2 regions of the Halomonas sp. SCS19 genome follow, and region 2 is predicted to be linked to the other one. Evidence: riboswitches for the same ligand, from Rfam matches in the RefSeq annotation. Region 2 holds a riboswitch; the other holds the start of a gene.

Region 1 (11,926 bases), 200 kb from region 2:
TCTGCTCGCCGGCGAAGTGGAAGACCACCGTCTCACCGGCGCTGCGCGACCACACCAGCTCGCGCTCCTCGGCGACGTCACCGCGCACCAGGGTGGCGCTGCCGCTGCCGCCGAACAGACGTAAGCTGTGGGAAGTACTGCCCAGCACCGAGTCGCTGCCGCTGCCACCATCGAGGCTGTTGCTGCCGCGATTGCCGAACAGCACGTCGTCACCGACACCCCCGACCAGGATGTCGTTGCCACTGCCGCCCAGGAGTACCGCGTCGCCGGCGCCGGCCTTGAGGGTGTTGTCACCGGCGACGCCTTCCAGCTGAACCGAACCGCTGAACGCAGAGGCGTCCAGCACATTGGCAGAAGCACCGCCCACCAGGGTGGCGAGTTCGACGTCGCCCAATACCCAGTTGGTCCAGCCGGTCACGCTCAGCGCGGTATCGGTCAGGGTCATGTCGGCGTCGGCGCTGGCCTCGATGCGGTCGTTGCCGCCACCGGCCTGGACACTGCCGCCCCCGGCGCTGAGCACGAATCGGTCGTCCTGCGCGCTGCCGACAAGTTGGCTATTGCTGGCGCCATCCAGGCTCTGGAAGGTCACGCCGGAAAGCGAGTAGCCGCTGGCATTCAGCGTCTGGCCGGTCCCCGCGGCGGACAGCACCAGTTCCACGGGCTGGCGCTGGAAGCTCAGGCTGCCGTCGCCGGTGGTGATCGTGGCGGTGGCGCCAGCGCTGGTCAGGGAGATGTCCCCGGATGCGCGCTGCACCACATAGGTCAGCTCGGCCTCCTCGGGGGTGAACTCACTGCCCAGCTCGCTCTGTTCGAAGCGATCGCTGCCGCTCACCGACACCAGGGTACTGCGACCGGCGCCGGCTTTCAGGGTATCGTCGCCGCCGCCCCCGACGATCAGGTTGTTGCCATTACCCCCGTCGAGGATAGTGTCGACCTGCGAGGTGACATCACCGATCAGGCGGTCGTCGCCGCCGGTACCGATAACGTGATTGAAGCCGTCGATACCGACGAAGCCGGTGGCCTTGCCGGTCCCCAGATCGACCTCTACCGAGGTGGAGAAGTCGCTGAAGTCGAGGATCTGGCCGGCCCGACCGTCGAGTCGGTCGATGCCGTTGAACGCGATATTGCCAAGCCCCAGACTGCCCTCGTCGTAAAGCGACCAACGCGCCCCGTCCTGGCTGCTCGAGAGCCGGTGCTGGGCGGCATCGTCCGTGGCTGACAGCACGCCGTCGTCGCCCTGGCGATAGGAGGCGGCGTTCACCGTCTCGATGCCCGTGAAACTGAGCCAGCTATCGTTGCGCGCCGCCGTGGTGGTGCTCGACCAGTCCACGCTGCCCGCCCCATCGGCGCTCACCTGCCACTCGGTGTTGCCCTGGATGCCCTCGATGCGATCATCGCCCTCGCCCCCCGCGAAGGTGATGGTCAGCCCCTGGCTATGCTCGAGTGCCAGAACGTCGTCGCCGTCGCCGCCCTGGAAGCTCACCAGCAACCCATCCGCCTTGCCCAGCAGGCTCTGGTCCACGCGCAGGATGTCCTGGGCGTCGCTGCCCTGGATGACCACGCCGCCACTGGCCTTGGCCTCATCGAGACCGCGTGAGGCCACCACCTGACTGACGCCTTGCTCGTCGAGTTCGACCACCTGCAGCACCTGCTGCTGGTTCTCCTCGACCACCCGCAACGTCATCTCGGCACCACCGGCCACGCTGGCGGTCAGCGGGTCCGCCGACATCAGCATGCGTGGCTCGAGTCCCTCGAACACGAACCGGGACGGCTCTGCCTGGGCACGACGAGCACGCCTGGGCTGGCGGAGAAGACGAGCGATCAATTCGGACAGAGGCTTGCGCTGGTGGCGACTCATGGGGGGACTCCGGTGGCGAAAAACGTCAAGAGGCGCATCGCGGCGACGATACGCCCCCTGATCTCGGTCGATCAGTGAACGGGAGTGTCCTGTTCGGCGTCGGACGCGACCGCCTCCTCGGCGGGGTCGCCCTTGGCCAGAGCACCCAGCCGCGAACCACCCTGCGCCTGACGGCTCAGTCGATTGAGATTGCGCAGCGACTGCAGGTGGACGTAGAGCAGCTCCAGTTCGTCACTGTCCAGCAGCGCCTTGAGGCTGTCCTCAGGCAGCGCCTTGAGCTTCTGACGGTTGACCGCCTGGAAGCCGGTCAGGGTGCGCTGACCACCTTCCGGCAAGCGAATCTGGGCCTCGACCGACTCGAGCAGGTCGAGCTCGACCAGACGGGCGCAGAAGGCGTGGGTGCGCTGGAAGTGCGCCTGATAGTCCTGAAGGAAGTCCAGCACCTTGCCCAGGTACTGGGTCTGCTCACCGTCGGCGTCGAAGAAGCGCTCGCCGCGACCGTCACGATTGAGCCCTTCGTAGTCATCATCGATGCACAGGGTGAAGGTCTTGTCGTTGTCGGCGGAGGCAAACACGAAGGGATAGCGGCGGAAGAAGGCCGGCACGTACTCACCGCGCCACTGGCCTTCACGGTCCACCAGCAGATTCTGGTCCTGCTCGAGTCCCAGCACGGCGACCGGCAGCACCCCGTCGTCGGCCTGGGTGAAGACGATCGGCAGGTCGGTGGCGGCGGTCGGAAATTCGGCCGCCATCAGCGGCACCGAGTTCACCCCGCTGGCAAAGCCGAAGTCCTTGCCGACCTTGAGCGACAGCTCGCCATGCTTGTCGCGGGTGATCGGCTGAACGTTGCGATAGATAAGAAGTTGAGTCGCCATGAAAGAGTCCTCTAGTACTTGAGTGTCGTCCCTGGGCCTGGACGTCAGCGTCGTTGCGCGGCCAGCGCGCCGGTGGAAGTCGGGGAGACCAGAGTCACCCCGTGGTAGAAGGTCACGAAGGGTTCGCCTTTCGCATCGAACCCCAGAGAAAGGTTGCTCAGCGGCTTGTCGCCGTGGGCGGCAATCCACTCGATCGCCTGTGCGCGCGACGTACAGCGCCACTCGCGAGCCAGCGACAACAAAAGGCCCGCCAGTTCGCCCAGACGTATCTCGGCCGGATGTAGATGCAGATTGAGGGAATCGCGGCCGGTATCGCGACCCTGGCGCCGTTCCTCGATCCTCACGGTCAACGGTGGCCAGGGCTTTCGTGCCAGCGCGTGGCTGACCTCGAGCTGTTCGATCACGTCGCCGACGAGCGGGGGCATCGCCGCAAGCGTGCTCGCCATTGCATGGCGCACCGCCTCGGCGCTCTCGAGCAGGACATAGTCGGAGACACTGGCGTCGACGCCAGGGCGCCACTTCCACGCCTGGTACAGCGGGAAGCGACGCCCCGGCAGGGCCTTGTCCGGCAGCGGCGCTTCCCAGTACACCTTGGTGGTCGCGGCCTCCAGCCCGAGATGCAGATAGTGCGCCATCGTCTGCGTCGACAGTCCGGCGACAAAGGCCCTCCGGTCGCCAGGCGCCAGCGCCAGCGACTCCAGCAACCCCTCGAGGCGCACCGCAAGATCGTCGGCGTCAACGCCCTCGAGCGGCACACTGTAGAGCCTGCGCTGAGGAGCCCAGCGGGCGGGAGCGCACTTGACCGAGCGCTCGGCACTGTAGGGACGCGCGAGGCTATCGAGCCAGGACTCGATCAACGCCTGACGCTCGGCGAAGGGCCGGGGTTCAGTGCTGGAAGGCAAGGAGGTCCATCCGGTCATTCATATGGGCGTCGATCTCCGCCAGGTCTTCGCCATTGATGACGCCGGCGGCATGCTTCAGCCGCAGCACGCTGATCAGGTAGTCGTAGCGCGCACTGGCAAGTTCGCTGCGGGCGAAGAACAGATCGCGCTCGGCGTCGAGCAGTTCGAGCACCGGCATGACTCCGGATTCATAGGCCACCTGGCGGTATTCGACGATGCGCTGGTTGGCGGTCAAGGACTCGCTGAGAGCCCTGACCCGGGACATGGCGGTGACGATACCCTCGAAGGCCGCACGTATCTCGCGGTCGAGTTCACGCCGCACCTGTTCGAGTCGAGCCTGCCCTGCCTCGATCAGACGGGTCCCTTCGCGCACCTCCGACGACACTCGCCCACCGCTGTAGACCGGCACATCGAGGCCGACCCGAATGGTCTGGGTCTCGACCTCGCTGCCGCCGCCGAACAATGAGCCCTCGGTCTCGTCGTTGTCGTAGTCGAGACTCAGATCGAGGGTCGGATAGTGCCCACCGCGACTCACCTTGACCTGCTGATTGGCCACTTCCACCGCCAGCCGTGCGGCTGACAGACGAGGATTGCGCTGCATCGCCAGCTCGATCCAGGCCTCGACTGACGACGGTTCCGGGCTTGCCAGGGTCAGGTCCTCATCGACCAGGCTAAGCTCCACCGGACGCACGCCGCTGACCTCGGCCAGGGCATTGAGGGCATCGCGCAGACGGTTGGCCACGTCCAGCTCGCGCGCCTCGACCTGCAGAAAACGCGCCTGGGCGTCGAGCAGATCGATCTCGCGAATCAAACCGTCCTCGAAACGCGCCCTGACCTGCTCGAGATTGGTCTGGACCTGCTTCTTTTCGGCCTGCAGGAAACTCAGGTTTTCCGACAGGGCGAGTACCGCAAAGTAGCGTTCGGCCACCCGCAGGTAGAGATCCTGGCGCGAGACCTCGAGCTCGGACGCGGCCTGCTGGATCTCCAGCTTGGCCTGGCCAAAGGCTGCCCAGCGGGAATAGTCATAGATCGACTGCTCGAGCGAGACACCGTAGACGGTGGTCGGGTAGGACGTGCTGCCGCTGCCGTAGACCTCGTTGTCGGTACTGACGATGTCCTGGGAGATCTCGCTGCGCTCGACATTGACATTGATCTGCGGCAGCAGCGCTGAGCGCGCCTGATAGTAACGCTCATCGGTGGCCTGCTTACCATAAAAGTCGGCCTGAAACTGAGGATCGCTGTCCACCGCGAGCTCGTGAAGTTCCAGCAGACTTTCTGCCAGCACGGACGGAGCAAGCAGGCACGCCCACCCGCCCAACGCCAGGCCGAACGCAAGCTTGTTGAGATGCATGATGATTTTTCCCCTGCGCACCGGTGGGACAAACACCGGCATTACGCAACTGCTTTGTAATATTTTATTAACAACGGATGTACGATATTACCCACATCTTTTGTAGGAACACAGCTCCTATCTACTCTTTTGCAGGCAACATGATCAACGCAGTATCGACGCAGTAGGAAACTACATCGCAAAAGATGAGAAAGTTCATACCCGCCATCGCATTCCGCCACCGAAGGGAATCGGGTAACACATTGAAACCTGAAAAGTTCAGGAACTACGCCTAGGCAGGAGGCACTCTTCGGGGCCGAGGGTGTGGTGAAAATCCCGTTACGGGAAGTTGATGCCAGGGCCTGCCAGCCGCTGCAACCTCGACCAAGACGCCTGAGATCACTCAGCCAACCAAAGCAGACCTTTCGGCCTGATCCGTCAGCACGAGCAAAGCCCTACGTCAGCGATGACAACGCTGCACCTGGCGATACCTGGGCACTATTCATCCAGGCTGGCAATGCGGTTGCGACCACTACGCTTGGCGCTGTACAGGCGCCGGTCGGCGCGCTCGAACAGCGGTGCAAACCCCTCCCCCTTGCGATACTGGCTGACGCCGATGCTGATGGTGATGCGAATCGCCTGTCCATCCGACAGGGTGATTTCCCCCCCTGCCACCGCGCGACGCACCCGCTCGGCCGCCTTGATCGCCTCGGGCAAGGCGGTGCGCCGCATGACCACCACGAATTCCTCGCCGCCGGTGCGCGCCACCAGATCGCCATCACGCAGGCAGTTGGCTACTGTTTGCGCCAGCCAGGTGAGCACCTGGTCACCGGCCGCGTGACCGAAACCATCATTGACCTGCTTGAAGAAGTCGATATCGACCGCGGCCAGCGAGAACACCATCCCGCCACTGTCGCATTCCTCGATCAGGCGGGTGACGTGGCGATCCAGCTGGCTTCGATTGGGGAGTCCGGTCAAGGCATCGGTCATCGCCTGGTCTTCCAGCTGATCACGTTCGAGGCGAATACGCTCGACCTCCATCTCGTTGGAAATGACACGTTCGACGGCCCCGACCAGTAGCCGGACCAACTCGATGTCGACCTCACTGAAGGCGTGCCGGCGCACCGACGGACTGGAGAAGTTCAGGGTTCCCCAGACCTTGCCCTGGATCCGCAGCGGTGCACCGATATAGGTCTCCAGCTGAAAGTTCTCGTAGCAGGGGTGGCCCTTGACTCGCTCGTCCTGCCCGGCGCGGTGGGAATGGAAGACGTCATCGGCGTCGAGGGTCAGCCGACAGTAGGTGTCACCCAGTGCAAAGCTGTCGCCGGCCCCTACTGGCGCATTATCCGAGGCCGCCCAGCGCACCGTGTAACGCTCCCCCTCGACCTGACTGACCAGCGCGATATCCAGCCTCAGATAGCTCAAGGCGTCACGCAGCAGCATGTCGACGATCTCTGATACTCCGATATCGGTGCGATTTACCCCGGTATGGACATCCCGTAACAACTGGATCATCGAGCGATACTCGGAGACGTCCTGGATGATGGCGTAGAAGCCCATCACCTCATCTTCCACCAGGTCCGGCAGATAGTGGACCTTGAAGTAGATCTGGCGACCATCCTGGAGCACCAGGGAATCCTCGTAGCTGACCTCCTGCCCCGCCAGTGCCAGATCGAAACGTGGCCGGATCTTGGCGTAGGAGTCTGCATCGAGCACCGAAGACACCGGCTGCCCCATCAGCGCCTCGGCAGGCAGGCCGATGAAGTCGAGGTAGGCACGATTGTTGAAACGGAAGCAGAAGTCGCGGTCGACGTAGGCCACCATCACCGGCAGGTGGTCGGCCATCCGCGCGATGACACCGCGGCTTGCCTTCTGCCGAGCCGACAGTCGCAGCACCAGCCCACCATCGGCCAGGCGACAGCAGCTACCATCACCCAGTTCCAGCGGCATCGAAGGCTTGGCAGCGTGAGCGGCACCCCGGGAGACCCAGGCTTCAGCTACTGCCGCGGCCTCGCCAGGCAGCTCTGCCAGCCCCCGCCCGATCCAGACCTCTCCGGGCTCGCCCAGCACGCGCACGGCATCACCGACCACGTCGTGCACCTGCAACTCCGGCGTCAGGCGTACCAGCACCGTTCCGGACGACACCAATGCCTCTTCCACCCAGGCAAAACGCTCCATGAGGACATCTCCTTGCGTAAGCCCTGCCCTGGACCGGCAGCAGGTCAATACCCTGGCGGCTCGCGTGCCGTCTTCTCTAGCCTATAAAAAGATGCTTATAGATGCCGGATTATTTCGCTTGCCCGCTTCCACGTTATGCTGGCGTCGCCGACACCGCCGCGGGAGCTGCCCATGAACCACCAGGACCTTGTCGCCATCGAACACGCCCTGACGCTGGCCAATCGCGGGGATACCAGCTGGCTGTGCACGCGCCTGGGCACCCCTGCTCCCGCCTTCCCCCACCTGAGCGTCACCAGCGATGCCGATGGCCCCGGGTACGCCGGACAGCCCATCTTGCTGACCCAGGCCCGGGACGGCGGCGCCTGTCTGGTCAATATCGACAACAACGCCAACGATGGCACCCCCTGCCTGGTCGAGCGCCTGTCACCGAGCAGCGAGACCCTGGTGCACCTGGAGGTCATCCATGCAACGCTCGCCGGCCAGCCATCGCTGATTCGCCGCGTCAGCCTGGGCAGTACGTCCATGAACCTGCAGCGACCCACGCCAACCAATCCGCTGGTCCAGATCGGCGACGACGTCGTCGAGGTGCTGATCCAGCCGGCCTTGCGTCTGGTGCTGACCGGCCACTCCCCGGTCAATGCCGACCTGGCGCGCCAGGGACAACGGCTCGGCTTCGAAGTCATCCTGTGCGCCCCGGACTACCCCGACACGCATCACTCGACAACGCCCCTGCCGGCAGGCGTCGAGTTCCAGCGCGCGCCCGCAGCTCCCTTCCTGCGCGGCGGCGGCGGGCACCGACGCACCCTGGTGATGGACGCCACCGACGCCTCGACCATTGCGCGAGCGAGCCGCGAGGCCTGCTGTCATGGCTATCTGGCGATGACTGACATCGATCCAAGCCGAGCGGCGAACTGGCTTTACGATGGCTGGCACAGCCTGCGCACCTCGCCCACCGTCTGACGCCCCGTCGCTGCGGCCAAAGCGCCAATTGACAGCCATCGGAGGCGGTCCTACGCTGTGCGCATTCCTGGGGGAGCCTGACGGCTGAGATTCCGCATCACGCGGTAACCCTTTGAACCTGATCCGGGTCATGCCGGCGAAGGGAAGGATGGTTGCGTTATCTCCTCTTTCTTCCTGTCCGCCGCTCGTCCCGCCTGTCCACCGGTCCCTGCGGACAACGACAAGAAAGAGGTCTTCTTTCGATGATGCTCGATCCCACCTGGACGGCGCTGTGGCTTCTGCTGTGCGCCGCCATCTTTGCCATCCCCGGCCTGATCTATGCCCGACGTCGTCAGGGCGGCCTGGATGACTACATCTCGGCTCGCAACAGCCAGAACACCCGCGCCACGGTGTTGACCCTGGTGGCCACCACCCTGGGCACCTGGATCCTGTTCGGCCCCGCCCAGGCGGCCACCTGGGGCGGCATCGGCGCGGTACTGGGCTATGCGCTGGGTTCCATGGTCCCGCGCCTGGTGATGATCCCGCTGGGACGACGCATGCGTGAGCTGATCCCCGAAGGCCACGGCCTTACCGAGTTCGTGATCCATCGCTACGGGCGCACCATGTACGCCTTCACCCTGACGATCATGCTGTTCTATCTGTTCATTTCGCTGGCGGCAGGCCTCACCGCAATCGCCCATATGGTCACCCTGCTGGCGCCGATCCCGCTGTGGCTGACCGCCTGCGTAGTGATGATCGCGACCCTGCTCTACACCTTCTACGGCGGCCTGCGCACCACCATCTTCACCGACAAGGTACAGATGCTGGTGATCCTGCCGTTGCTGGCGCTGCTGCTGGTGTTCGGCTGGCAGGCCGCCGGCGGCGTCGCGCCGACGCTCGAGGGTCTGCAGGAACGTGCGCCCCAGTTGCTGGATGTCACCGATGCCGGTGGCCTGCGTGCCGGCCTGACGTTCTTTATCGCGGTGATGCTGACCGGCCTGTTCTACCAGGGCACCTGGCAGCGCATCTACGCCGCCCGGGACAGCAAGGTGCTGCGGCGGGGCTTCTGGATCGCAGGGCTGTTCAACTTTCCGGTGATCGTGCTGATGGGCCTGTTCGGCCTGGCCTTCGTCGGCCTCGGGCTCGAGGGAGACGGTTCGGTGGCGCTGTTCAGCGTGCTGCTGTCCGAGGTGCCGCTGTGGTTCGCCCTGGCCTTGATTCCGCTGGGTCTGGCCCTGGTGATGAGCAGTGCCGACACCACCGTCAACGCCACCTCCAGCATCATCGCCGTCGACATGCACCGGCTGCTGCCCCAGGCCAGCGAAGCCACCCTGATGCGCCTGGCACGCTGGCTGATCGTCGCCGCAGCGGTGCCGGTGACCTGGGTGGCGGCCCAGGGCTACAGCGTGCTCTATCTGTTCCTGCTGGCGGACCTGCTGTGCTCGGCGGCGGCCTTCCCGGTGTTCTTCGGTCTGTTCAATCGCCGCTACGACGGGCGCAACGCGGTCCTCAGCACCGCTGCAGGTCTGGTCGCCGGGCTGGCGATGTTCCCGTCCCCCAGCGGCGGTACCGCCACCCTGCTGGAATCCTTCCTGCTGGCGGCCTTCGTGCCGGTGCTGGTCTCGCTGGTGCTGATGAAGCTGCTGCCATCCCGCCAGGACTATGACTTCACCCGCATGGGCAGTCTGGTGCGGCGTTTCCAGAGCTGACACCGCCACGCTGACAGCCTGGCAAGGCGTGATAAAAAACAGCGGGACGTGCTGACGCGTCCCGCTGTTGTCGTTTCAAGGCCTGGCGATCAGGGGCCCTGGCAGTTCCGGCTCATCAGCGCCCGGGCCGCACCAGCCCCAGGTGATCGCGCAGGGTGCGGCCCTGGTACTCGCGTCGAAACAGCCCGCGGCGCTGCAGTTCCGGTACCACTTGTTCGACCACGTCCTCGATGCTGTCCGGCAGCGACGGCGGCATCAGGTTGAAGCCGTCCGCCCCGCCCTGCTCGACCCAGCGCTGCATCTCGTCGGCGATACGCTCCGGGGTGCCGACCATGGTGCAGTGGCCGCCACCGGCGGCGAGCCGTCCCAGCAACTGGCGCAGCGTCGGTCGTTCGCTCTCGATGATCCGCAGAATCGTGGCGTAGCGCCCCTTGGGCCCGCTGAAGGCCTCCAGTGGCGGCAGCTCGGGTACTGGGGCATCCAATTCCCAGTCGCTCACGTCCTGACCGATGAACTGACTCAACTGGCGCCGGGAGCTGTCCACCGGCAACAGTTCGTCGAGCTCCCGCTGCTTGCGTCTGGCCTCCTCTTCGGTGGAGCCGACGTAGGTGACGAGCCCCGGCATGATCGCGACCTTCGGTCTGCCAGCGGCCTTTACCCGGGCCTGAAGGTCGCTGTAGTAGGCCTGGGCCGAGGGCAGATCGTAGGCCACCGCGTAGATGGCCTCGGCGCAGCGCGCGGCCAGGTCACGGCCCTGATCCGAGGCGCCTGCCTGGAACAGCACCGGGTGGCCCTGGGGCGGACGCGGCACCGTCAGCGGGCCATCCACCAGAAAGTGCTCGCCGTGATGGTGAACGGGTCTGACCCGGCTGGCGTCGACGTAATCGCCCTGGCGATCCCTCACCAGGGCGTCGTCACACCAGGAGTCCCACAGCGCCAGCACGGTATTGGCGAATTCCTCCGCCCGGGCATAGCGCTCGGCGTGGCTCGGCATGGCCTCGAGCCCATGATTGCGCGCCTCGCTGTCGAACATCGAGGTCACCAGGTTCCAGCCCAGGCGTCCGCCGGAGATATGGTCCAGCGAGGCCAGCATGCGCGCAGCGTGAAACGGCGTATAGAAGGTGCTGGAGACGGTCGAGATCAGCCCGATGTGTTCGGTGGCCCGCGCCATGGCCGCCAGCATGGTCAGGGGCTCCAGGGTCCACAGCGGACCGTCGGCGACGTTGCCCGCGGCGTGACCATCGGCGAAGAACACCGCATCGAAGCGACCCCGCTCGGCGAGCCGCGCCAGTTCCTCGTAGTAGCGGATATCGGCCAGGCGCTCGACGCTGGAACGGGGATGACGCCAGGCCGCCTTGTGGTGGCCACAGCCCATGATGAACAGATTGAGGTGCATGCTGGCCATCAGTCCTTCACCAGTCCGCCGTCGACCACCAGGTTCTGGCCGGTGACCGCTCGCGACCAGGGCGAGGCGAACAGTAGCGCAGCGTCGGCAAACTCTTGCGGCGTGGTCACCCGTCGCAGCGGTGTGCTGGCGGCGATCAGGTCGAACACCGCCTCCGGCGTGGCGCGGGAGGCATCGGTGGTGCGCAACAGGCCCCCGGAGATCATGTTCACGGTGATGCTGTCCGGGCCCAGATCGTGGGCCAGGGTGCGCGTCAGCGACAGCAGCGCCGCCTTGGCGGCGGTGTAGTCGTGGTAGGGCACAACCGGGTTCTGGAACAGGTTGGTACCGATATTGACGATGCGACCAAAGCCGGCCTCACGCATGCCGGCAAGCGCCGCCTGCACCGTGTTCAGCGCCCCCCGGGCGACGCCCTGAAGCTGATGATCGAGGTGCTCCCAGGTCAGCTCGTCGGGACCGGGACGGGCGTCGCCGTTGAAAGCGAAGTCCGGCAGCGCATTGTTGATCAAGGTGGTGACCGGCACGCCGAAGTGCTCGCGGGCACGCGCGAACATGGCATCGACGGCGCTGCGATCACAGACGTCGGCGGCCACCGCCAGGGCTTGCTCGGGATAGTCGGCTACCAGCGCGTTGGCGCCCTCTTCGCTGCGTCGATAGTTGACCACCACCCGCGCGCCCTCCTCGAGGAAACTGCGCGCCAGGCTGACCCCGAGGCCACGTCCGGCGCCGG
Region 2 (11,926 bases):
GTTGCGTCCGACCAGCCGGGGGCGTATTCGCATCACCAGCGCCGACCCCGCCGTCTATCCCTCGATCCAGCCCAACTACCTGAGCACCGAAGAAGACTGTCGCGTGGCGGTGGACGCCATCAAGGTGGCGCGACGCATCGCCGAGCAGGCACCGCTTGCCGAGGTGATCACCGATGAATACGTGCCGGGGCGGGAGTATCAGAGCGACGAGCAATTGCTCGAGGCTGCCCGGCGCTACAGTCAGACCATCTACCACCCGGCGGGCACCTGCAAGATGGGCCACGACGACCTGGCGGTGGTCGATGACCGACTGCGGGTGCACGGCCTCGAGGGACTGAGGGTGGTGGACGCCTCGATCATGCCGATCATCGTCTCGGGCAACACCAACGCCCCGACCATCATGATCGCCGAACGCGCGGCGGACATGATCAAGGCCGATCGCCGTGCCCAGGCGCGCGTCGCTTGACGTGCAGCGCTGGAATCTCGACAGCGGATCGATGCCATCGGGGCCTGGCCTTACTCGAGGCCGCGCTCTGGCCCTAACGTCGCGGTAGCGGGCTGGGCCAGGATCAAATCAATAGCGCGTCATCGGCTGACCCGCTGAGCGCGACCCCTGATACGCGAACAACGAATAAACGAGAGGACGCCCATGTCCCAGCCAACGACACACGCCAAGCCCGAGACGCCCGTGACCGGATGGCGTCGCCATCTGGAGCCCGCCCGGGAGCGCATGCCGGGGGTGCTGATCTGCATCACCATTGCCCTGGCCACCACCTTTATCGCCGATCACTACGGTGGCCCGACCTTGTTGTACGCACTGCTGTTCGGCATGACCCTGCACTTTCTCAGCGAGCAGGGCCCGTGCCTGGTGGGGGTGGAGTTTGCCGCCCGCACCATCCTCAGGCTGGGTGTTGCCCTGCTGGGGGTGCGCATCACCCTGGAGCAGGTGGCGGAACTCGGTATCGGTCCGGTGGTGACGGTGGTCGCCGGGGTGGTGCTGACCATTCTGGCGGGAAGCGTGCTGGCGCGACTGCTGGGGCTGAAAAATGACCTGGGGCTTCTGACCGGCGGGTCGGTGGCGATCTGCGGCGCCTCGGCGGCGCTGGCGCTGTCTGCGGCGATGCCGCGCAACGAGATCGCCGAGCGCAATACCATCCTGACCGTGGTTGGCGTGACGACGCTGTCCACCGCCGCCATGGTGCTCTACCCGCTGCTGGTCGGCGCGCTGGAACTGACCGACACCCAGGCCGGCATCTTTCTTGGTGGCACCATCCATGACGTCGCCCAGGTGGTCGGTGCCGGCTATATGATCTCCGACGAGACCGGCGATATCTCAACCTTCGTCAAGCTGTTGCGGGTCGCCATGCTGGTGCCGGCGGTGATGGTGTTCATGCTGCTGTTTCGCCGCGCCCGTGGCGGTGAAGGTGGCAAGGTGCCGATGTTCCCGAGCTTCCTGGTGGCCTTCGTGGTGCTGGTGCTGATCAACAGCCTTGGCGTGATCCCCCAGGTGATGGTCGAGGGCATGACCGACCTGTCGCGCTGGTGCCTGGTCACCGCCATCGCCGCACTCGGTATCAAGACCTCCTTCCAGAAGCTCGCCGTGGTTGGCTGGAAGCCCGTCATCCTGATGGTCGCCGAGACCGTCTTCCTGCTTGGGCTGGTGCTGGTGTGCCTGTATACCGGCATCGCCGAGTGGTAGCGAGCGGTCCCGGGCCAAAGCCCACACAAATGCCAAGGCCCCGGTTCTCCGGGGCCTTGGCATTTCTGACGGTCTGTGGCGCTGTGTTGGTCGTTACTGACCGGCCTGGATCGCGGTCAGCGCAATCGTATAGACGATATCCTCCACCAGGGCGCCCCGGGACAGGTCGTTGACCGGCTTGTTGAGGCCTTGAAGCATGGGGCCGATGCTGACCACCCGAGCGCTGCGCTGGACCGCCTTGTAGGTGGTGTTGCCGGTGTTCAGGTCCGGGAACACGAACACCGTGGCGCGGCCGGCCACCGGTGACTCCGGTGCCTTCTGCCGGGCCACGCTGGCGATGGCCGCAGCGTCGTACTGCAGCGGGCCGTCGATGGCCAGGTGCGGCGCCCGTTGCCTTGCGATGCGGGTCGCCTCGCGGACCTTGTCGACGTCGGCGCCACTGCCGGACTCGCCGGTGGAGTAGCTGATCATGGCGACTCGCGGCTCGATGCCGAAGGCCTCGGCGCTGGTGGCGCTCTGCAGGGCGATCTCTGCCAGCGCCTCGGCGTCGGGGTCAGGGTTGACCGCGCAGTCACCGTAGACCACCACCTGGTCGGGCAGCAGCATGAAGAACACTGACGACACCTGGCCGTAGCCGGGGGCGGTCTTGATCAGCTGAAAGGCCGGGCGCACGGTGTTGGCGGTGGTATGCACGGCGCCGGAGACCAGGCCATCGACCTCGCCTTCGGCGAGCATCATGGTACCCAGCACCACGCTGTCATGAAGCTGGGCCTCGGCGGTCAGCGGGGTCAGCTTGCCACGCCGGCGCTCGACCATGGGGGCGACAAAGCGACCACGCTCGGCGTCCGGGTCGAGGATCTGGAGGTCATCGGGCAGTTCAAGGCCACGCGCCTTGGCCACCTCGAGGATGGCGCGACGCTTGCCCAGCAGCACGCAGTTGGCGATGCCACGACGCTGGCACAGGATGGCCGCTTCCAGGGTGCGTGGCTCGTCGCCTTCGGGCAGCACGATTCGCCGACGCTTGTGCTGGGCCATGCTGACCAGTTGATGGCGGAAGGCCGCCGGTGACAGGCGACGCTGGGCGTCGTCGTGAATCAGTGCCAGCAGCCAGTCACGATCCAGGTGATCGGCGACGAAGGCGCAGATGGCCTCGGCGCGCTCGTGATCATCCACCGGGATGCCGCCGGACATCTCGGTAAGCCGGGCCACGGTGGCGTAGCTGTCGGTGTCCACCGAGAGTACCGGCAGCCCCGAGGCCAGCGCCGGGCGACAGACGTCGATCAGCTGCTGGCTGGGTGACTCGCCGTGGGTCAGCAGGAGGCCCGCCAGGGGCACGCCATTCATGGTGGCCAGGGCCGCCGCCAGCAGGGTGTCGTCGCGGTCCCCGGGGGACACGATCAGCTCGCCGGGACGCAGGGCGTAGAGCAGGTGCTCGGCGCTGCGGGCCCCCAGCGTCGAGTGGGCGACGCGGCGGCGATCGGCCTCGCCGTGGTGCAGGATCCTGGCATCGAGGGCACGGGCCACGTCTACCACACGCGGTGCGGTCAGGGAGGCCCGGTAGGGCACCGCCGCGACCACCGGCAGGGTCAGATCGGCGCCGGTGGCGAGCTGCTGCTGCCAGTGCTGGCGATGGGCGCGGGCCTCGACCTCGCTGACCGAGGCCAGGGTCTGGTCGATGGCCGAGCCGTCGCCGTCCCCCGGCAGTCGCATCAGCATGGCACCCAGGGTACGCACCGAACCCACCGCGTCGATGCTCTGGCGATGGAACTGCAACTGCTTGGCCAGCTCCTGGGGATCGGCGATCTGTCCATCGGCGACCAGTACCACCTGGGCGTCGAGGGCACTGGCCAGGCGCACGTTGAGGTCGAAGGCGTAGGCGTTTCGCGGCAGTGGGCGAACGCCCTCCACCACGATCAGCGCCGGTGCCTTGCCGGTGGCAGGGCGGGCGACGCGGGCGTGGCGCTCCACGGCGAGTTCCAGCAGACCATCGCGATCGTCGCGGCCGAGATACTGCTCCAGTGTCTGGCGCGAGATCGGACGCGGCGAACCTATGCCCAGGGTGCTGGCCACCAGCGAGCGGGCGCGTTCGTCGTTGTCACTTGCCTGCTCGCCACCTTCGGACTGGCTGAAGGGCTGCAGAAAACCCGCGTCCAGCCCCAGCGTATCCAGCGCACGAAGCAGGCCGAGGCCGGCGGAGGTGAGGGCGACGCCGTCGTCGATGGGGATCAGCAGCAGCGTGCGGGACTGGGTGCTCACTGAACCTCCTCGAGCCTTGGCGTGGACGTCAGGCTCGCGATCAATTCCCGGGTCTGGCTGGCGATATAGCCTTCTTCGTCGGTGGGGATGACGCGGATCTCCGGCGCCGAGCTGGTGCCTCGGTCGTGGATCTGGCCTTCCTCGCCACGCGGGAGGCTCTCGTTGGCGTCAGCGTCCAGGCGTACACCGAGGGCCTCCAGGTGGCCCAGGGTCCGGGCGCGCACCAGGGCAGAGTTTTCGCCGATGCCGCCGGTGAAGGCGATGCCGTCGATCCGGGGCAGGGCACAGGCCAGGCCCGCCAGGGACTTGGCCAGGCGGTAGCAGAACACCTCGATGGCCAGGCTCGCGCCGGCGTGACCTTCACTGGCGGCCTGTTCGAGCTCACGCATGTCGTTGGTCAGCTCGGACAGCCCCAGCAGTCCGCTCTTCTGGTTGAGCAACTGATCGACGCCCTCCAGCGACATGCCCAGCTGGCGCGCCAGGTGCAGGTGCAGGCCGGGGTCGACGTCACCGCTGCGGGTGCCCATCACCAGGCCTTCCAGCGGGGTCATGCCCATGCTGGTGTCCAGGCTTCTGCCGGCCCATACCGCAGTGGCGGAGCAGCCATTGCCCAGGTGGGCGATCAGCCAGCCGCCTTCACCACGGGCGCTGACTTCTGTCAGGCGTCCGGTCACGTAGGCATGGCTCGAGCCGTGGAAGCCGTAGCGACGGATGCCGTGTCGGCTGTAGAGCTCTTCGGGGATGGCGTAGCGGTAGGCGTGGGGCGGCAGGGTCTGGTGAAACGCGGTATCGAACACCGCCACCTGAGGCAGATCCTCGAACAGCCGGCGCGTGGCGACGATACCGTCGAGGTTGGCCGGATTGTGCAAGGGAGCCAGGCTGATGGTCTGGCGAATGGTGCGCACCACGGCGTCGTCGAGCAGGGTGGCGGCGGTGAAGCGCTCGCCGCCGTGTACCACCCGGTGGCCGATACCGATGGGCCGGTGGACGTCAAGGTGCTCGAGAATCGTCTTGAGCGCCAGGGCGTGGGTCGCTCGGGGAAGCGAGACCTCGCGGGTGCTGCCGTGTTCGTCTACAAGCTTGAGGCGAGCCTCGTGGCTACCCAGGCGCTCGGCGATACCGGACAGTCGGGGAGCGTCGGGGGCCTGATCGACCAGCGCGAACTTGATCGAAGAGGAGCCGCAGTTGATCACCAGAATCGGGGCTTTCATGCCATCTCCAGAAAAGACGCCTTGGTGAGGCGAGAATGCGTGGGATGGCGGCGAATCTAGCACCGCCCCGGGGCGCGAATAACTGGCCTGGGGAGGTAGTCGAACGGCTTTGCTGGTGGATCCAACGAAGCCGTGATGAGCGTCAAGTGCATGAATCTTTGGATTAGACTTTTGTCTAACTTTGTGCGGCGGAACTGGAACCGGGCGTACAAGACGTGCATCCCCGGGCAGTCGAACGCTGCCCGGGGATGCGCCGGGGAATGGCTTGTCTCAGACCTCCTTGTTCAGACCTCCTTGTAGAGCTCCGCACCCTGTTCACGGAAGACCCGGGCGCGCTCTTCCATGCCGGCCATGACGGCGTCGCCGTCACCCTCCAGGCCGTTGTCGCGGGCGTAGTCGCGGACCTCCTGGCTGATCTTCATGGAACAGAACTTGGGGCCGCACATGGAGCAGAAGTGGGCCACCTTGGCGGAGTCCTTGGGCAGCGTCTCGTCGTGATAGGCGCGGGCGGTGTCAGGGTCGAGGCCCAGGTTGAACTGGTCCTCCCAGCGGAACTCGAAACGCGCCTTGGACAGGGCGTTGTCGCGGCGCTGGGCGCCGGGATGCCCCTTGGCCAGGTCGGCGGCGTGGGCGGCAATCTTGTAGGTGATGATGCCGGTCTTGACGTCGTCCTTGTCGGGCAGGCCCAGGTGCTCCTTGGGGGTGACGTAGCACAGCATGGCGCAGCCGTACCAGCCGATCATCGCCGCTCCGATGCCCGAGGTGATGTGGTCGTAGCCCGGGGCGATATCGGTCACCAGCGGCCCAAGGGTATAGAAGGGCGCCTCGTCGCAGTACTCGAGCTGCTTGTCCATGTTCTCCTTGACCAGGTGCATGGGCACGTGGCCGGGGCCTTCGATCATCACCTGGACGTCGTGCTTCCAGGCGATATGGGTCAGCTCACCCAGGGTCTTGAGCTCCGCCATCTGGGCCTCGTCGTTGGCGTCGGCCACCGAGCCCGGGCGCAGGCCATCGCCCAGCGAGAAGGCCACGTCGTACTGCTTGCAGATCTCGCAGATTTCCTCGAAGTGGGTGTAGAGGAAGCTTTCCTGGTGATGGTAAAGGCACCACTTGGCCATGATCGAGCCACCGCGGGAGACGATGCCGGTGACCCGGTTGGCGGTCAGCGGTACGTAGCGCAGCAGCACGCCTGCGTGGATGGTGAAGTAGTCCACGCCCTGTTCGGCCTGCTCGATCAGGGTGTCGCGGAACACCTCCCAGGTGAGGTCCTCGGCCACGCCCTTGACCTTCTCCAGCGCCTGATAGAGCGGCACCGTGCCGATCGGTACCGGCGAGTTGCGGATGATCCACTCGCGGGTTTCGTGGATGTTCTGGCCAGTGGACAGATCCATGATGGTATCGGCGCCCCAGCGGATGCCCCAGGTCATCTTCTCGACCTCTTGCTCGATGGAGGAGGTCACCGCCGAGTTGCCCAGATTGCCATTGATCTTCACCAGGAAGTTGCGCCCGATGATCATCGGCTCGGCTTCCGGGTGGTTGATGTTGGCGGGGATGATGGCGCGCCCGGCGGCGACTTCCTGGCGCACGAACTCGGGGGTGATCTCCTCTGGCAGACGGGCGCCGAAGCCCTGCCCGGGATGCTGGTGGCCAAGGATGCGCTCGACCTCGTCGCTGCCTCGATAGCCATCGGCCAGGGCCTGGCGGCGCTGATTCTCGCGGATGGCGATGAACTCCATCTCCGGGGTGATGATGCCGCGGCGGGCATAGTGCAGCTGGGTGACATTGCCGGCGCTGCCGTCGGCGCCACGACGTGCGCGGCGCGGCGTTCGGGTCAGTTCGAAACGCAGCGGGGCGAGCGTCGGGTCGTTGGCACGTCGGCGACCGTAGTCCGAGGTCGGGCCATCGAGCCATTCGGTGTCGTCGCGCTCCTCGATCCAGGGCCGGCGCAACTCGGCAAGCCCGCGACGCAGGTCGACCTCGACCTGGGGATCGGTGTAGGGGCCGGAGGTGTCGTAGACCAAGAGCGGCGGATTGGCCTCGTCGGCCCCGGAGGTGCGGGTCGCCGACAGCGAAATCTCGCGAAACGGCACCCGCAGGTCGTCGCGGGAGCCCTTTACATAGACCTTGCGCGAACCCGGCAGGGGCGTAACTGCGGCCTGGTCGACCTGGGCGGTCTCGGCCAGGAAGTGCGCGCTATGGCGAGTTTTGTTGGCGGAAACGGGTTGATCGAGCGGCATTGGCTTGTCCTTCTCACGGCACTGGGTGCTGGCGTTGTTGTGTGCATCGCGTGAGGAAGGAGGGGGCGTCGTGGCCTGGGCCGTGAGCGCTTGATCCCTACGCTGGTCCTCACCGCGATGCCATGGCATCGGGGTTACCCCCAGATCAGGTTCAACGGGTCCCATGCGCTGCATGATCTCAGCCGCCTCTGGCGGCCCCCCGTCAAGCGTGGTGCTGATTGTGTTAGTCGCTTAGATCGAGTCCCATCTGCCAGAAGTCGATCTCGAGTCGTGTTGCGTCGGCGAAGATCCGTGACAGTCGCGCAAAGCGCTCGCCGGATACCTGGCCAAGCTGATCATCGAGCCAGGCCTGCTCCTGGCGTGCGGCGGCCTGGAAGTCGTCGCTTTCGTACATGGCGATCCAGGCGTCGAAGGGGTTGTCGGCACCGCGCAGGGTGTCCGAACGGGCGTTGAGGTTTCGTGCGATATCGGCGTAGCCGACCATGCAGGGGGCCAGCGCCACGTGCAGGTCCAAGAGGTCGCCGCGGCTGCCGGCGTCCAGCACGTAGCGGGTATAGGCCAGGGTGGCGCGGGCTTCGGGCAGCTCGGCGAGTTCGGCCTCGCCGATGCCCCAGTCGCGGCAGAAGGCGAGATGCAGGCCGAGTTCCACGTCGAGGATGGTCTTCATGCCGTCGAAGGCGCCGCGCAGCTCGTCGAGGCTGTGGCTCTTGTAGGCCGCCAGGGCGTAGGCCCGGGAGAACTGCAGCAGAAACAGATAGTCCTGCTTCAGATAGTGACGGAAGCTGGCGTCGGCCAGTTCACCACGGCCAAGGGCGAGCACGAAGTCGTGTTCGATGTAGGCGTGCCAGTCATCGCGGCAGGCGTCGACAAGATCGGTAAAGCGGTAGCCCATGTTGCCTCCGGTTGGTGCGGATCCGGAGGGCGGCGGCCAAGGACACGGCGACGAGAAAGGAGGGAGGTGCGCGCGCAGGGGCAGACACCACCGCCTGATTCCCTACGCCGGTTCAAGGTGTGAAGCCACACCGCACCCGGATCAGGTTCCACGGGATCGGCGCTGGCGGCCGGTGATTCGTCACCCTGGCCCTGCGCCATCTCAGCCGGATTCACCGGCACCCCGTCAAGCGAGTCTGAATCGAGTCTAGCATGACCTCGAAGGGAGTCCACCTCGGCTTGGCAAGAACCGATCCCGATCAGTAGATACGCCGCTGGGGGGAGGAGGTTCCCACGATATCGCGAGAGTGCAACTGCCCAGATATCTGGAGAAGTTTCCGCATGGTTGAGAATGCATTTTATCCGATTGAGGAAATGTGGCGAAGTAGAGTCCTGATTGATCAATTCGACAAAGTTTCGACGATTTTGTTGTTGTTTAAAGGGGTATTTTCGTGGTTTTTCTTGGATGTTCTCTGGATTGTATTTGCGTGTTTTGCGGCTGCCTGATAGAGAAGATGTGAGAGAATCTAGAGTGAAAAAAGTACGTTTTTTTATCGATATTCTGACATTCGTTGTGCGCTTGACGACTCCTTTGTGAAGAAGGGAAGAAAGTGAAAGGTGTGTTGGTCCCGTTTTATTGGAAGCATTGGTTCGCCGAGTTTTCATGGAAGCTAAAAATGCTTGCTTTGTTCTCTTTTGAACCCCCCATGGGTCAGGGAAATGGTGCATGGGAAAGGTTTTATGAAGGGTTCCGGGGCCGTTGTCAGTGCTCGTTTCTCAACACAATAGACAAATATTTCGCCTATCTTTTTTTATGCAAATATTTTAGAAAGGAAGACGAGATGCCAGTGTTGGCGTAAACATTCCTATTCGTCGTGGCAATGGGTGATTTAAGATAGACGTTATCAATTTTGTTCGTTCGCGACCGATATTATATCTTATATTTGAGGTGAGTAAGATGAATCCATATTCGACACTTCCAGACCGTGCCTTCTGGAAAAAAGCTGTATCCGAAAAGTCAATTTTTGACATATCCAATTTGTGGTCTCCAAAGTTCAAGATCACAAAGGATAGTAAAGTGGTTACCTTCGGTTCCTGCTTTGCGCAACATATTGGAAATGCTCTTGATAGCAGAGGGTTCAACTGGGTCTCGACAGAAACTCCACCCAAGGGGCTCTCGCAGGAAAATGCAAAAAAATACAATTACAATATTTTTTCGGCAAGAACCGGGAATATATACACCACCTCATTGTTGAAGCAGTGGGTAGAGTGGGCAACAGGGATAAAAGAGCCGCCCGAGGAGATTTGGGAAAAGGACGGACGGTTCTATGATCCCTTTCGCCCCGTGGTGGAACCGGAGGGTTTCTGTAGTAAAGAAGAGTTAATGCTCTCTCGAGAGGAGACAATAAAAGCATTTAGGGAATGCATCGTCTCATCAGACTTCTTTGTCTTCACCCTAGGGTTGACTGAAAGCTGGTTCAATTCGGAATACGGCTACGAGTATCCGATGTGTCCCGGGACTTCAGCAGGGACCTACCTGAAAGGTATCCATGCGTTCAAGAATCAGATGTATCCCTCTGTGATGAATGATCTGCGAGATGCCATAGAAATAATGCGTCATGAGAATCCTGCGCTACGCCTTATATTGACAGTTTCCCCTGTTCCTTTGGTAGCGACAAACTCCAGGAACAACGTGATCGTCGCTACAATGGAATCCAAGTCAGTGTTGCGTGCCGTGGCTGGGCAGATTTCTAGAGGTTGTAATTATGTGGATTATTTTCCTTCGTATGAAATAATCAACAGCCCGGTTTTCAAGGGGGTGTTTTTCGAACCCAATCAACGAAGTGTTAACCCCCACGGTGTCGATTTTGTGATGAATCATTTTTTTCTTCTCTGAGGACAAAGTTTGGCGCTGAGATTTTCGGAAAACAAAACAAGAGGGTAGGTAACGTAAAGAAAATTAATGATCTGGTTTGCGAAGAAGAGATCTTCGACGCCTTTGGAGGTAAGGAATGAAGAAAAATATTTGTGTGCTGGGCAATAGCCACGTTGGTGCTTTGAAAAGAGCCTGGGACCTGATGCCAGAGTGGCATCAAGAATATAATCTTGTCTTCTTTACCGCTAGAAGTAATGGCTTGGGTGGACTGATTCTCATCGATAATAAACTGGTTCCAAAAACAGATAGATTAAAGAGAACCATCACCTATACATCGGGTGGCAAGAGTGAGATTGATATCGTTGAATATGATCTATTCTTGATTTACGGACTTCAGATGGAAGTTTTTTTTGTCGAACCTGGCAAATTTTTTTCATCAGCAGTAATAAATCAAACCGTGCTGGATAGTGTCAAGGGTACGACGTCCTGGAAGATCATGGAAATGATCAGGAGCGTGACCAACAAAAAGATATATGTTGGACATAATCCCCTGCCTATTCAGAAGAAAGGTGATGATAGAAGTTATCCTCCGGAAAGCTACCTGTCCGGAATAAAGTTGATGAACGATGAAGTATATGATAAATGCAATGCCGAGTTGATCGCTCAGCCTGCTGATACCATCGTCAACGGATGTTTTACGGAGCGGGAGCTCTCGAAGGGAAGTAAAAGATTGCCTGTAGGGGATGCCATGGATGAGGAAGCGCATCCAGACCATGATATCAGGCATATGAACGAAGAGTTCGGGAAAAAGTGGCTATCCTGCTTTTTAAGTAGAGATTGACAAAGGGTTTTCCTGGCGGATGTGTGTTATTCGGAGCTGGAGAACGCTCTTTGTAGAGCAAAGTGTTACCACCAGACAGCGGCAAACAGATGAATCATGGATCACGCCACTATGCTTGACGTGTAGTAGTCCGCTGGGATTCCCCCTCCGGATGATGCAAAAGGAGGGGGAGGACACAACGCTGTGCCACGGCACCGGCTCAGTCGACGGGCTTCTCGCCGGAGACTTCCGGCGCCGATTCCGTGCCGTGCTCGCGAAAGGACTGCACCGGCATCTCGCGGGGGATTTCCCGTGGCGGCTCAGCCGGGGTCGCCGGCGGCGGTGGTGCCTCGGCGACGCGAAGCTCGCCTACCACCGCCGGGGGGCGGGTCTCGCTCGGGACCAGCAACAGGCCGGCGCGCCTCAGGGCCCGGCCGATGCTCAGGCTGGAGCTCCAGCGGACCAGCGGGGCGGCCATCACCAGGCCGAGCCACACCGGCGTCAGCCAGATGAAGAAGCTCGGGGTGAAGGCCCAGGTCACCAGCGCCCACAAGGCGCCGATCAGTGACCATAGCCAGGTGTGGCGAAAGGCTTCCTTCCAGGGCAGGGCGCGGCCCTCGCGGGACTGTGGATCCCAGGCCACGGTGCGGCCGCTCAGTACCTGAATCACGAAACGACTGTGGAACACCATCATCAGCGGCGCGATGAGCATGGCAAACAGCGTCTCGAGCAGCATGCTGGCGACGAGCCGGGCCCGTCCGCCATAGGCCTGCGGGTTCTGGATCAGCCCCAGCACCAGCCCCAGTACCTTGGGCATCAGCAGCATGCCCAGGGTGCCGATCAGCAGCGGCATGATCAGGTTGGGTGGGGCGATCGGCCAGTCGGGAAACAGCTGCG

The links. Region 2 has a riboswitch for thiamine pyrophosphate ahead of thiC (phosphomethylpyrimidine synthase ThiC). Riboswitches for the same ligand answer to the same signal wherever they lie in the genome.
Region 1: linked by a shared signal. The riboswitch ahead of NFH97_RS01715 (sodium:solute symporter family protein) and the one ahead of thiC (phosphomethylpyrimidine synthase ThiC) in region 2 are both predicted to bind thiamine pyrophosphate.

The regions. Positions count from the first base shown of each region.
Region 1 covers NZ_JAMSHN010000001.1:431,138-443,063, forward strand. The annotation lists gene NFH97_RS01685 (LEPR-XLL domain-containing protein) at 1-1,858, opposite strand, end outside; gene NFH97_RS01690 (SapC family protein) at 1,930-2,733, opposite strand; gene NFH97_RS01695 (hypothetical protein) at 2,778-3,635, opposite strand; gene NFH97_RS01700 (TolC family outer membrane protein) at 3,619-4,986, opposite strand; gene NFH97_RS01705 (sensor domain-containing diguanylate cyclase) at 5,464-7,143, opposite strand; gene NFH97_RS01710 (hypothetical protein) at 7,315-8,103, shown strand; TPP riboswitch at 8,163-8,265, shown strand; gene NFH97_RS01715 (sodium:solute symporter family protein) at 8,346-9,791, shown strand; gene NFH97_RS01720 (LLM class flavin-dependent oxidoreductase) at 9,907-11,196, opposite strand; gene NFH97_RS01725 (3-oxoacyl-ACP reductase) at 11,196-11,926, opposite strand, start outside.
Region 2 covers NZ_JAMSHN010000001.1:632,367-644,292, reverse strand. The annotation lists gene NFH97_RS02585 (GMC family oxidoreductase) at 1-466, shown strand, start outside; gene NFH97_RS02580 (YeiH family protein) at 650-1,699, shown strand; gene pta (phosphate acetyltransferase) at 1,793-3,955, opposite strand; gene NFH97_RS02570 (acetate/propionate family kinase) at 3,952-5,166, opposite strand; gene thiC (phosphomethylpyrimidine synthase ThiC) at 5,451-7,403, opposite strand; TPP riboswitch at 7,481-7,615, opposite strand; gene tenA (thiaminase II) at 7,627-8,295, opposite strand; TPP riboswitch at 8,377-8,530, opposite strand; gene NFH97_RS02555 (GSCFA domain-containing protein) at 9,292-10,230, shown strand; gene NFH97_RS02550 (hypothetical protein) at 10,346-11,050, shown strand; gene mdoH (glucans biosynthesis glucosyltransferase MdoH) at 11,250-11,926, opposite strand, start outside.